3 linked regions of the Deinococcus aerius genome follow. The protein of the gene in region 1 interacts with the protein of each later gene in a pairwise test. Links are inferred from orthologs where the notes say so. Each region holds a gene or a part of one and is shown in the gene's direction. Other genes may lie near its edges.

Region 1 (2,969 bases):
GCCCACCGTCGCCCTCGCGCTCGCCCTGAGCGCGGACGTGTGGACGGAGGATGGGGATTTCTTCGGCTGCGGGCTGGCGGTATGGCGGACGGATGTGCTTTACACCCATCTCGACGACCTGGGCGCCTCATCCTCCTGAAAACACGCTCCGCACCAGCCCCACCGCAATCCCCCACATCACCACCCCGATCAGCACGTCCAGCACCTGCCACGCGCGGGGCGAGCGCATCAACGGCGCGAAGCGGCCCGCGAGCAGGGCGAGGCCGAAAAACCACAGCCACGAGGCGAGGATGGTGCCGAGGAGGAAGGCGGTGCGGCCTGCACTCCCCAGCCCCGCGCTCGCCCCGCCGATCAGTACCACCGTGTCGAGGAGGGCGTGGGGGTTGAGGAGGCTGAAGGCCGCAGCGGTGACGAGAACTGTCCCAGGGGTTTGCGCGGCCTGTCCCTCGGGCTGGAGCGTCCCCGTATGGCGGGCTGACTGGAAGGAACGCCACCCGTACCACAGCAGAAAGGTTGCTCCCGCCAGTGTCCCAAGCGTGACCAGCACCGGGGAACCTGCCAGCAACGCCCCCACGCCCAGCACGCCGAATGTGGTCAAGGCCGTGTCGGCGAGTGAACATGTCAGCGCGGCCAGCCCTGCGTACCTCCGCGTCAGCCCCTGCCGCAGCACAAGGGCGTTTTGCGGCCCGATGGCGACGATCAGCGAGAGGCCCAGGGTCAGGCCGCGCAGGAAGGGGGGCACGGGGGAGAGGATAGGGTGTGCCTGTCTGACCCATCCTCCACGGGCCGCGCCGGGTGCATCAGACTGCCCCCATGCCTGAACTCCTGCCGCGTGCCCGGTCGTCCTCCGAGAGCGTGTTCGCGCACATGAGCCGCCTCGCCGTGCAGTACGGCGCGGTGAACCTGGGACAGGGCTTTCCCTCCGATCCTCCGCCCGCCTTCCTGCTCGACGCGGCGAGGCGGGCGGTGGGGGTGAGTGACCAATACGCGCCCCCGGCGGGCCTGCCCCTGCTGCGGGACGCCATCGGCGCGGACCTGGGGGTGGACGGCGCCGACGTGGTCGTGACCTCGGGGGCGACCGAGGCCCTGAACATCCTCGCGCTCGCCCTGTACGGCCCGGGCGACGAGGTGCTGATGCTCGAACCCGTGTTCGACGTGTACGTGCCCCAGGCGCGGCTCGCGGGCGCCTTGCCCGTCACCGTGCCCATGCGGTTGACGGACGCGGAGGGGTGGACCCTCGACCTGGACGCCGTGCGAAACGCCGTCACGCCCCGCACCCGCGCCCTGCTCCTCAACAGTCCCTACAACCCGACCGGGACCGTGTTCAGCCGCGCGGAGCTGGAGGCCCTGGTCGCCCTCGCCCGTCAGCACGACCTGTGGATCGTCAGCGACGAGGTGTACGACGAGCTGTACTTCGGGGAGAGGCCGGTGCCCCTGCGGGACCTCGCGCCCGAGCGGACCTTCACGGTGGGCAGCGCGGGCAAGAGGCTGGAAGCGACGGGCTGGCGCGTCGGCTGGGTGGCCTGTCCCCCGGGCCTGGCCGGGAACATCGCCGCTATCCGGCAGGTGGGCTCTTTCTGCACGCCCACACCCTTTCAGGTCGCGGTGGCCGCCGCCCTGCCCGTCGCGCGGCGGGAGGGCTTTTACGAGGGGCTGCGCGCCGAGTACGGGGAACGGATGGGCCTGCTGGCGAATGGGCTGCGGGAGCTGGGGGCCACCGTCTTCGAGCCGCGCGGCACCTATTTCCTCACCGCCCGGCGCCCCGGCTGGCAGGCGGAGGCGCTGGTGCGCGACGCGGGGGTGGCCGTGATCCCCGGCGAGGCGTTTTATCTGAACCACCCGGCCCCCCGAGGGCTCTTGCGGCTGGCCTTTTGTAAGGCCCGGGCCGAATTGGAACAGGCCCTGGAACGGTTAAGCCGCCTGGCCGAAGTGGGGGTGGGCGAGTAGAGCATGAATGAAAACACAAAGTCAGGCCGGGAAGCTTTAAAGATGTGCCGGTTTTTTACGCACCAGCTTTTGACTATGCTCCGCTCATGAAGAAGGCTCTGCTCGGCATCCTGGCCCTGACGGCCGTTTCCTCCGCCGCCGCCGACTCCTTTGGCGGGTTTGCTGGCTTCGGCGCGGGCGGGGCGGGGCTGTACTACCAGACGGGCTCGACGACGGGTTCCAACCTGCGCTTCAGCCTCACGGGCCTGAACCTGTTCCGGGGCGGCAGCATCGGCGTGGGGGGCGAGGTGGCGTACCTCAACAACTTCAGCGGCCTCAGCCTGGGCGGCCTGGACACCTACTACGGGGCGGGGCTGGGGGCCAGCGTCTCGGTGGGCGCCAACCTCGGCCTCACCGCCTACCCCCACGGCCTGCTGGGCGTGCGGTACAACGTGACGGGTCCCTTCAACGTCTTCGGTGAGGTCAACGCGGGCCCGACCATCGGCCTGTCCACCGGCAGCAGCGGCCTCGGCTTCGGCTTTGGAGCCCGCATCGGGGTGGACTACCAGTTCCGCTGAGAACTCCTCTGCGCCCACCGCTCCCGGTCCCCGTCGGCCGGGAGCGCGTTTGTGTGTACGGCCTTGACCCCCTCGCGCCCCGGCTGCTACTCTCCTGCATAGAGATACGCTAAGGCGTATATCCATACAGATATGACGACCCTGGCCCCCCGACGCTGACGCCCCGGCCCTTTCCACACGGAAAAGAGGCCGGGCGTGTCACGCCGGGGGACCCGTGCTGTCACGCCCCGACGTTCCTGAGAGAGACTAGAGCCATGAGCAAAGACAAGATCGTTCTCGCGTACTCCGGCGGCCTCGACACCTCCATCATCCTCAAGTGGCTCCAGACCGAGCGCAACTACGATGTCGTGGCCTTCACCGCCGATCTCGGCCAGGGGGACGAGGTCGAGGAGGCGCGGGTCAAGGCGCTGAACACCGGGGCCGTCGCCGCCTACGCGCTCGACCTGCGCGAGGAGTTCGTGCGCG
Region 2 (3,274 bases), on another replicon or contig:
CAGGCGGCCCGGGCCTACCGCGCCCCCACCCCGGCCCCCGGCAGCGCCGAGGAGCGCGGGTACAACATCTTTATGAACGGCAAGCCCTCGACCGGCGCGCTGGCCTGCCAGTCGTGCCACCGGGTCCAGGGCACCCCCGCCAACGGTCAGGCTGGCCCCGACCTGAGCTTTTTCGGCACCCGCCGCACGCTGGGCGCGGGCATGTGGGAGGGCGAGCGCGCCCGCGAGATGCTGCACGAGTGGCTCAAGCACAGCCCCAAGGTCAAGCCCGGCTCGCTGATGCCGACCTATGACGGCAGCGAGTATCTGGTCAACGGCAAGGTCCAGAAGGGCGGGGTGCTGACGGACGCGGAGATCGACGACGTGGCCGCGTACCTCCGCAGCCTGCGCCTGCCGGAGGAAGCGGACTACTGGCGCGGGGTGCCCGTGGTGGGCGCGGGCAACTCGCAGGGCAGCGCCGACCAGGCCAATGGCGGCCAAGGAGGTACCCGGTGACGGTTCAGCAGGCTCCATCCTCCGTCTCCACGACCCGCCGGGGCGCGTGGGAGGTCATCAAGGACTACATGATGACCACCGATCACAAGAAGATCGGGATTCTGTACATCGTCACCTCCATCGTGGCCTTTGCCATCGCGGGCATCCTGGCCGTGGCGATGCGGCTGCAACTGGCGCTGCCCGAGCAGAGCCTGCTGGTGGGCAACGCCTACAACCAGGTCCTGACCACGCACGCCGTGATCATGATCTTCTTCTTCCTGATCCCCATCGGGCTCTTCGGGTTCGGGAACTTCTTCCTGCCGCTGCAACTGGGCGTGCGCGACGTAGCGCTGCCGCGGGTGAACACCTTCGCGGTGTGGCTCTTCGTCTTCAGCCTGGTCCTCCTGATCTCCAGCCTGGCGAACGGCGGCGTGCCCGGCACCGGCTGGGTCTTCCCCTACCCGCTCGTGGTGGACGGCAACCAGACGGGCGCCTCGGTCTTCATGGTCGCCGTGATCCTCAACGGCCTGGGGTCGCTGCTGGGCAGCGCGAACTTCGCGGCGACCATCGTGAACATGCGGACGCCCGGCCTGAGCCTGTGGAAGATGCCGATCTTCTCCTGGTCCATCTTCGCCACGGCGATCCTCCAGCTCGTCAGCCTGGGCGGCCTGACCGCCGCTGCGCTGGCGGTCTTCGTGGAACTCAAGCTGGGGCTGAGCATGTTCAACCCCGGCATCGGCGGCGTGCCGATCCTTCAACAGCAGTTCTTCTGGTTCTACTCGCACCCCGCGGTGTACGTGATGCTGCTGCCCTACCTGGGCATCGCCGCCGAGATCGCCTCGACGATGGCGCGCAAGCCGCTCTTCGGCTACCGGGTGATGGTGTACTCGCTGCTGGGCATCGTGCTCGTCAGCCTGCTGGTGTGGGTCCACCACATCTTCGCGGCGGGCCTGCCCGAAGCCTGGCAGATCGCCTTTGCCATCGCCACCCTGATCGTGGCGGTGCCCACGGGCGTGAAGATCTTCAACCTGATCGGCACCCTCTGGGGCGGGCGCATCCTGATGCGGACCCCGACCTACTGGCTGGTGGGCTTCATCTTCAACTTCCTGATCGGCGGGATCACGGGTGTGTCGCTGGGCATGATCCCCTTCGACTACCAGGTCACCATGAGCTACTACGTGGTGGCGCACTTCCACAACGTCATGATGTTCGGCACGGCGTTCCTGGCCTTTGGCGGCCTGTACTACTGGTGGCCGAAGATGACCGGCCGGTTTATGGACGAACGGCTGGGGCTCTGGAACTTCTGGCTGTTCATGATCGGTTCGTGGATGACCTTCCTGCCGCAGTACATCCTGGGCCTGATGGGCATGCCCCGGCGCTACTACACCTACCCGGCGGGCAACTGGACCTGGACCGAGCTGAACTTCATCTCCACCCTGGGCGCGCTGGTGCTGCTGGCGGGCAGCGTCGTGTTCGTGCGGAACATGCTCCAGAGCCTGCGCCGCCCCATCACGGCCTCCCCCAACCCCTGGGGCGGCTTCACCCTGGAGTGGACGGCGGCTTCTCCCCCCGCCGCCTACAACTTCGCGCACGAGTTCCCCACCACCTTCCCCACCGAGCGCCCCCTGTACGACTGGGAGAAGAGCGGGGAGCGGCTCACCCCGGTGGACCCCCGCTCCATCCACCTGCCGGTGGACTCGATCTGGCCCTTCATGACGGCCTTCGCCGTGCTGCTCATGGGCTACGGCCTGAGCTTCGGGTGGTTCACGAACTACACGCCGACGGGCGGCCTCCAGCCCTTCTTCAGTGCGGCGCCGGGCCACGTGTTCGCCAGCCTGCTGCTGTATGCCTCGATTCCGCTCTTCATGTGGTCGCTGTTCAAGTGGGCCGGAACGCGCGAGTACGCGGTGCCCGTCGAGCACCACCACCTCACGAAGTACGACAACGGCTTCATGGGCATGGCGTGGTTCATCATCTCGGAAGTCAGCCTCTTCGGCGTGCTGATCGCCGGGTACGTGTACCTGCGGATGATCGGCGCCGCCGAGCCCCCCGCCCTGCGCCCCAACGTCTGGCTCGCTGCGCTGAACACCCTGATCCTGGTGTCCTCCTCCTTCGTGATTCACAAGGCCGAGCAGGACCACCACCACGGGCGCTACACCTGGTTCCGGCTGGGGCTCTTCATCACCCTGCTGCTGGGCACCCTCTTCATGCTGTTCCAGGTCTACGAGTTCTCGCTGTTCGGCCACGAGAGCGACTGGAAGCAGAACCTGTGGCAGTCGTGCTTCTTCATCATCGTGGGCCTGCACGGTCTGCACATCCTGATCGGCGGCACGGGCGTGGCCCTGCCGTACTACCAGGCGCTGACCGGCAAGATGGACAAGTACAACCACGGCTCCATCGCCCCCGCCAGCCTGTACTGGCACCTGGTGGACGTGGTGTGGCTGTTCATCGTGGCGATCTTCTACGCCTGGTAAGACAAGACCGGCACCAAACGGGGGTGGGGACGTGCTGAGCGTCCCCACCCTCTTCTTTTGCTGAACGCTCCTGGGACACCCCTCCCCCCTCCCCCGCCCTAGCCTGCCCCCATGAAGTGGCTCACGGCGGCCCTGCTGGCCCTGGCGGCGGTTCTGGGGGGCCTGCTGCTGTACCGCAACGTCTCTCCCACCCCCACGGCGGGGACGGTGCTCGATACCCCCGTGCCTCTTCCCGCCCTGCGGCTGGTGGACGACCGGGGCGAGGCGGCGACCCTGAATGACTCGCGGGGGAAGTTGCGGCTGGTCTTCTACGGCTTCGTGCGCTG
Region 3 (4,655 bases), on another replicon or contig:
CGCCGGGCTGCTGGCCACGGGCGCCTTCGCCGTTGCCGCCGGGTACGACGCACCCGGGGACGTGTTTCTGAGATTGGGCGCAACCTGAGCCGGGGCGGTGCGCTGGAAGGGGTCGGTCTGCGCCTCAGCCCAGGACCCCGCCACACCGCACAGCAATGAAGATGAGAGCAAGATGGCACGCGGCTTCATGGACTTCCATACTGTACAACTTTAGAGTGAGAAAGGCACGGTTCGACTCATAGATGAGCCAAGTTGTGTTTAAAAAGAGAGAAAGTTAACAAAGAGTCCCGCCCTGCTCTTAAAAGCCTGGTGTCGAAGGCGCGGAGGCTTCTGTCTCGCCGCTCGCCCCGTCTCACCGTCGGGGTCCGGCTCCCGCCCTATCCTCTGGGTATGACCGCGCCCGCCGAGACTGCTCCTCATATTCACCTGCCGGACGGCTCCTGCTGCGGCCCGAAGAAGTTCGCGCACCTGCATCAGCACACCCAGTACAGCCTTCTGGACGGCGCGGCCAAGCTGGGGGACCTCCTGAAGTGGGTCAAGGAGGTCACGCCCACCGACCCGGCCTGCGCCATGACCGACCACGGCAACATGCACGGGGCGGTCCACTTCTACAACTACGCGAGCGGCATGGGCGTCAAGCCGATCCTGGGCTACGAGGCCTACGTCGTCCCCGGTTTCGGCACCCGGCGCGACAAGAAGCCCGGTGTGAGCGGTGAGAAGGGCATCTTTCACCTGACGCTCCTCGCCCGCGACTTTACGGGCTATCAGAACCTCTGCCGCCTGAGTTCGCGCGGCTACACCGAGGGCTACTACTACAAGCCGCGCATCGACCACGAGTTGCTTCAGGAACACCACAAGGGCGTGATCGCCTTCTCCGGCTGCCTGGGGTCGGAGGTGCAGCAACTCCTGCTCCAGGGGCGCGAGGACGAGGCGCGGGCACGCCTGCTGTGGTACCGCGACCTCTTCGGCGAGAACTACTTCATCGAGATTCAGGACCACGGCCTGCCCGAGCAGCGGAAGAACAACCCCATCCTGAAGGCCTGGGCGCAGGAACTCGGCATCGGCCTGGTCGCCACGAACGACGGGCACTACGTCAAGAAGACGGACGCGACCGCCCACGAGACGCTGCTCGCCATCCAGACCAAGGCGACCCTCGCCGACGAGAACCGCTTCAAGTTCCCCTGCGACGAGTTCTACGTGAAGGGCCTGGACGAGATGCAGAAGGCCCTGCCGGTTTCCGAGTGGGGCGAGGAGCCCTTCGACAACACGGCGCTGATCGCGGGGATGTGCAATGTCGACCTGCCCGTGGGCAAGAAGCGCGTGTATCAGATGCCCGCCCTGCCGATCCCCGAGGGCCGCACGATGGCCGAGGAATTGCGGGTGCAGACGTACCGGGGCACGGTGAAGCGGTATCCGGCGCACGCGACGGAGGGGCTGCTGCGCGACTACGCTCAGCGGTCCCTGAAGGCGCTCGGGCCAGAGGATACGGCCCGTGTCCTCGCCCGGGTCAACGGCTGCGACGCCACGACCTGCGACCTCGAAACCCTCTTCACCCTCCTCGCCTTCATGGGCAGCGAGTGGGAGGCGCGCGGCAAGGCAGCGGGGGAGAAGTACACGAAATACCCGGCGCTGGAAGTGATGGAAGCGGAGGCCGAGGCAGGTCAGCTTCCCGCCTACGCCCACGAGGACTGCCGCCGTGCCCGTCAGAAGGACAGCGACACGGCCATCGAACTCGACCCGGAAGCCGACGACTCGGAAACCACGAAGGCCCACCACACCCACGCCCTCGTCATCCTGCGCCGCGCGGAATACGAACTCTCGGTCATCAACAACATGGGCTTCCCCGACTACTTCCTGATCGTCGCCGACTACATAGGCTGGGCGAAGGATCAGGGCATCAGCGTGGGACCGGGGCGCGGGTCGGGCGCGGGGTCGCTCGTCGCGTACGCCATCCGCATCACCAACCTCGATCCCCTCGAATTCGAGCTGTTGTTCGAGCGGTTCCTGAACCCCGACCGCATCTCCATGCCCGACTTCGACATCGACTTCAACGATGCCCGGCGCGGGGAGGTCATCCAGTACGTGCAGCAGAAGTACGGGGACGACAAGGTGGCCCAGATCGCCACCTTCGGGACGATGGCGAGCAAGGCGTGCCTCAAGGACGTAGCGCGCGTGATGGGGCTGGAGTACGCCAAGGTGGACAAGGTCTCCAAGCTCATCCCCATCAAGTTCGGCAAGTCGTACTCGCTGGAGCAGGCCCGCGAGGCGGTGCCAGACATCCAGCAGATGCTGGAGGAGGACGCCCAGCTCAAGGAGGCCTACGAGTTCGCCCAGAAGCTGGAGGGCCTGACCCGCCACGCCTCCGTCCACGCGGCGGGCGTGGTGATCGGCAAGACCCAGCTCACCGACCTCGTGCCCGTGATGCGCGACACCTCGGGCGAGGGCATGGTCTGCCAGTACGACATGAAGGCCGTGGAGGACATCGGCCTGATCAAGATGGACTTCCTGGGGCTGCGGACCCTGTCCTTCCTGGATGAAGCCAAGCGCATCATGCGCGAGTCGCGCGGGATCGAGATCGACTTCGACGCGATCCCCTTCGACGACGAGAAGACCTTCGAACTCCTCTCGCGCGGCGACACCAAGGGCGTCTTCCAGCTCGAAGGCGCGGGCATCGCCGACGCCTCCCGCCGCCTCAAGCCCCGCCGCCTCGCCGACATCATCGCCCTCTCGGCGCTCTACCGCCCCGGCCCGATGGAGAACATCCCCACCTACGTCCGCCGCCACCACGGGGTCGAGGAGGTGGATTACGTCAAGGACGGTTTCCCCAACTCCGCGCAGTGGTTGGAAAAGATTCTGGCCGAAACGTATGGCATCCCCGTCTACCAGGAGCAGATCATGCAGATCGCTTCTGAAGTGGCGGGCTACTCGCTGGGCGGCGCCGACTTGCTCCGCCGAGCGATGGGTAAAAAAGACGCTGAGGAGATGAAGCGTCAGCGGCAGTTGTTCGTGGACGGGGCAGAAAAGAATGGAGTTCCAAAGGACGAAGGTAACAAATTATTTGACCTGCTGGATGCCTTTGCGAACTACGGCTTTAATAAGAGTCATAGCGCCGCATATGGCGTCATTACTTATCAGACAGCTTGGTTGAAAGCAAATTACCCGGTCGAGTTCATGGCCGCCCTCCTCACTGTCGAGCGCCGCGATTCCGACAAGGTGGCCGAGTACGTCTCCGACGCCCGCAAGATGGACGTGCGGGTGCTGCCGCCAGACATCAACCGCTCCTCGGCGGACTTCGCGGTGCAGGGCGAGGAGATCCTCTTCGGGCTGTACGCGATCAAGGGGCTGGGCGAGGCGGCGGTGCAGAAGATCCTGGAGGAGCGCGAGCGGGGCGGGGCCTACAAGTCCCTCGCCGACTTCTGCTCCCGGCTGGGGAACAGGGTCTGCAACCGCAAGGCGATGGAAAGTCTGATCAAGTCGGGGGCCTTCGACCGCTTCGGCGAGCGCAGGCAACTCGCCGAGAGCCTGGAGGACGCGCTGACCTGGGCACAGGGGGCCGCCGCGATGGCAAGCAGCGGCATGGACGCCCTCTTCGGCATGAGCGAGACGGCGCCCGAGCCGAGGCTCCGAACGGGCGTGGAGCCCTACACCGACCTCCAGCGCCTCGCCGTCGAGAAGGAATCCCTCGGCCTCTACATCTCCGGGCACCCGCTGGAGCAGCACGAGGGCCTGCGCGAAGCCGCCAGTTGCCGCATCTCCGACCTCGACGCCTGGTTCACCACCCAGAACGTCGCGCCGGGCAAGCGGGTCAAGGCCGTGCTCGCGGGCATGATCGAGAGTGTGGTCAAGAAGCCCACCAAGTCGGGCGGCATGATGGCCCGCTTCATCCTCGCCGACGAGTCGGGGCAGACGGAACTCGTGGCCTTCTCGCGTGCCTACGACCGCATCCAGGAGAAGCTGATCAACGACACGCCCGCCCTCGTCATCGTCGAACTGGAGTCCGAGGACGGCGGCCTGCGCGCCATCGCCGAGGAGGTCGTCACCGTCGAGCAACTGGCCGAGGTGCCCAAGGTCATGTACGTGACCATTAACCTGGAGACCGCCAGCCCCGACGCGGTGGGCGAGTTCCAGAGCGTGCTGGACGAACACGCGGGGACGATGCCCACCTACCTGCGCCTGGAGACGCCCGAGCAGTTCGTCCTGTACCAGCTCGACCACAACATGGGCAGCCCCGAGGCCATCCGCGTGCTGAACGACACCTTCCCCTGGGCCAGCGCCTATCTCGCCTACGACCAGGGCACCATCCTCAGCCGCTTCGCGCCCAAGCCGCCCGCGTGGGCGAATAAGCAGGGGGGACGGGGAATGCAGGCGTGAGGGAGGAGCCGGGCTTGAGCGATGAGGCGAGCATGTACCGGCAAGCCTTGCTGAGTGGTCTGGTTACACCGTCAGAAGTTGTGGCCTGGGCAGACCGTCAAATTCTGGGCCTCGACCTGCTTCCCGATGCCTTGATGGACGTGAGTTTGTCGGGGAGCAACACGAACAAGCTCATTACGGCGCTGGGTGAGTTGGGACCGCGTAAGTTGAGCAAGACTGCCTTTCGGCTATACGCGACGCATCTCCTTGCACTTTTACGGTCTGATTCAGTTCACCTGTCTCTT

The links.
Region 2: the proteins of DAERI_RS17745 (region 1) and DAERI_RS09480 interact in binary tests that used the Escherichia coli proteins (3 or more experiments, as listed by UniProt). The link is inferred for Deinococcus aerius from one-to-one orthologs.
Region 3: the proteins of DAERI_RS17745 (region 1) and dnaE interact in binary tests that used the Escherichia coli proteins (3 or more experiments, as listed by UniProt). The link is inferred for Deinococcus aerius from one-to-one orthologs.

The regions. Positions count from the first base shown.
Region 1 is NZ_BFAG01000014.1:116,222-119,190, reverse strand. Bases 58-2,880 are described here. They hold DAERI_RS17745 (pyridoxal phosphate-dependent aminotransferase), read left to right. Parts: upstream 58-813; coding sequence 814-1,947; downstream 1,948-2,880. Other genes in these bases: DAERI_RS17735 (argininosuccinate synthase), read left to right, coding at 2,759-2,880; DAERI_RS17740 (hypothetical protein), read left to right, coding at 2,034-2,504; DAERI_RS17750 (LysE/ArgO family amino acid transporter), read right to left, coding at 128-742; DAERI_RS17755 (PIN domain-containing protein), read left to right, coding at 58-139. Also shown: more of DAERI_RS17755, read left to right, coding at 1-57; more of DAERI_RS17735, read left to right, coding at 2,881-2,969. UniProt on the Escherichia coli protein: Shows aminotransferase activity with methionine and histidine as substrates, and to a lesser extent also with phenylalanine.
Region 2 is NZ_BFAG01000006.1:14,948-18,221, reverse strand. The notes cover bases 92-3,219. They hold DAERI_RS09480 (cbb3-type cytochrome c oxidase subunit I), read left to right. Parts: upstream 92-491; coding sequence 492-2,948; downstream 2,949-3,219. Other genes in these bases: DAERI_RS09475 (SCO family protein), read left to right, coding at 3,060-3,219; coxB (cytochrome c oxidase subunit II), read left to right, coding at 92-495. Outside these bases: more of coxB, read left to right, coding at 1-91; more of DAERI_RS09475, read left to right, coding at 3,220-3,274. UniProt on the Escherichia coli protein: Cytochrome bo(3) ubiquinol oxidase is the terminal enzyme in the aerobic respiratory chain of E.coli that predominates when cells are grown at high aeration.
Region 3 is NZ_BFAG01000006.1:143,712-148,366, forward strand. Bases 63-4,571 are described here. They hold dnaE (DNA polymerase III subunit alpha), read left to right. Parts: upstream 63-390; coding sequence 391-4,371; downstream 4,372-4,571. Other genes in these bases: DAERI_RS10190 (N-acetylmuramoyl-L-alanine amidase), read right to left, coding at 63-189. In the rest of the region: more of DAERI_RS10190, read right to left, coding at 1-62. UniProt on the Escherichia coli protein: DNA polymerase III is a complex, multichain enzyme responsible for most of the replicative synthesis in bacteria. This DNA polymerase also exhibits 3' to 5' exonuclease activity. The alpha chain is the DNA polymerase catalytic subunit.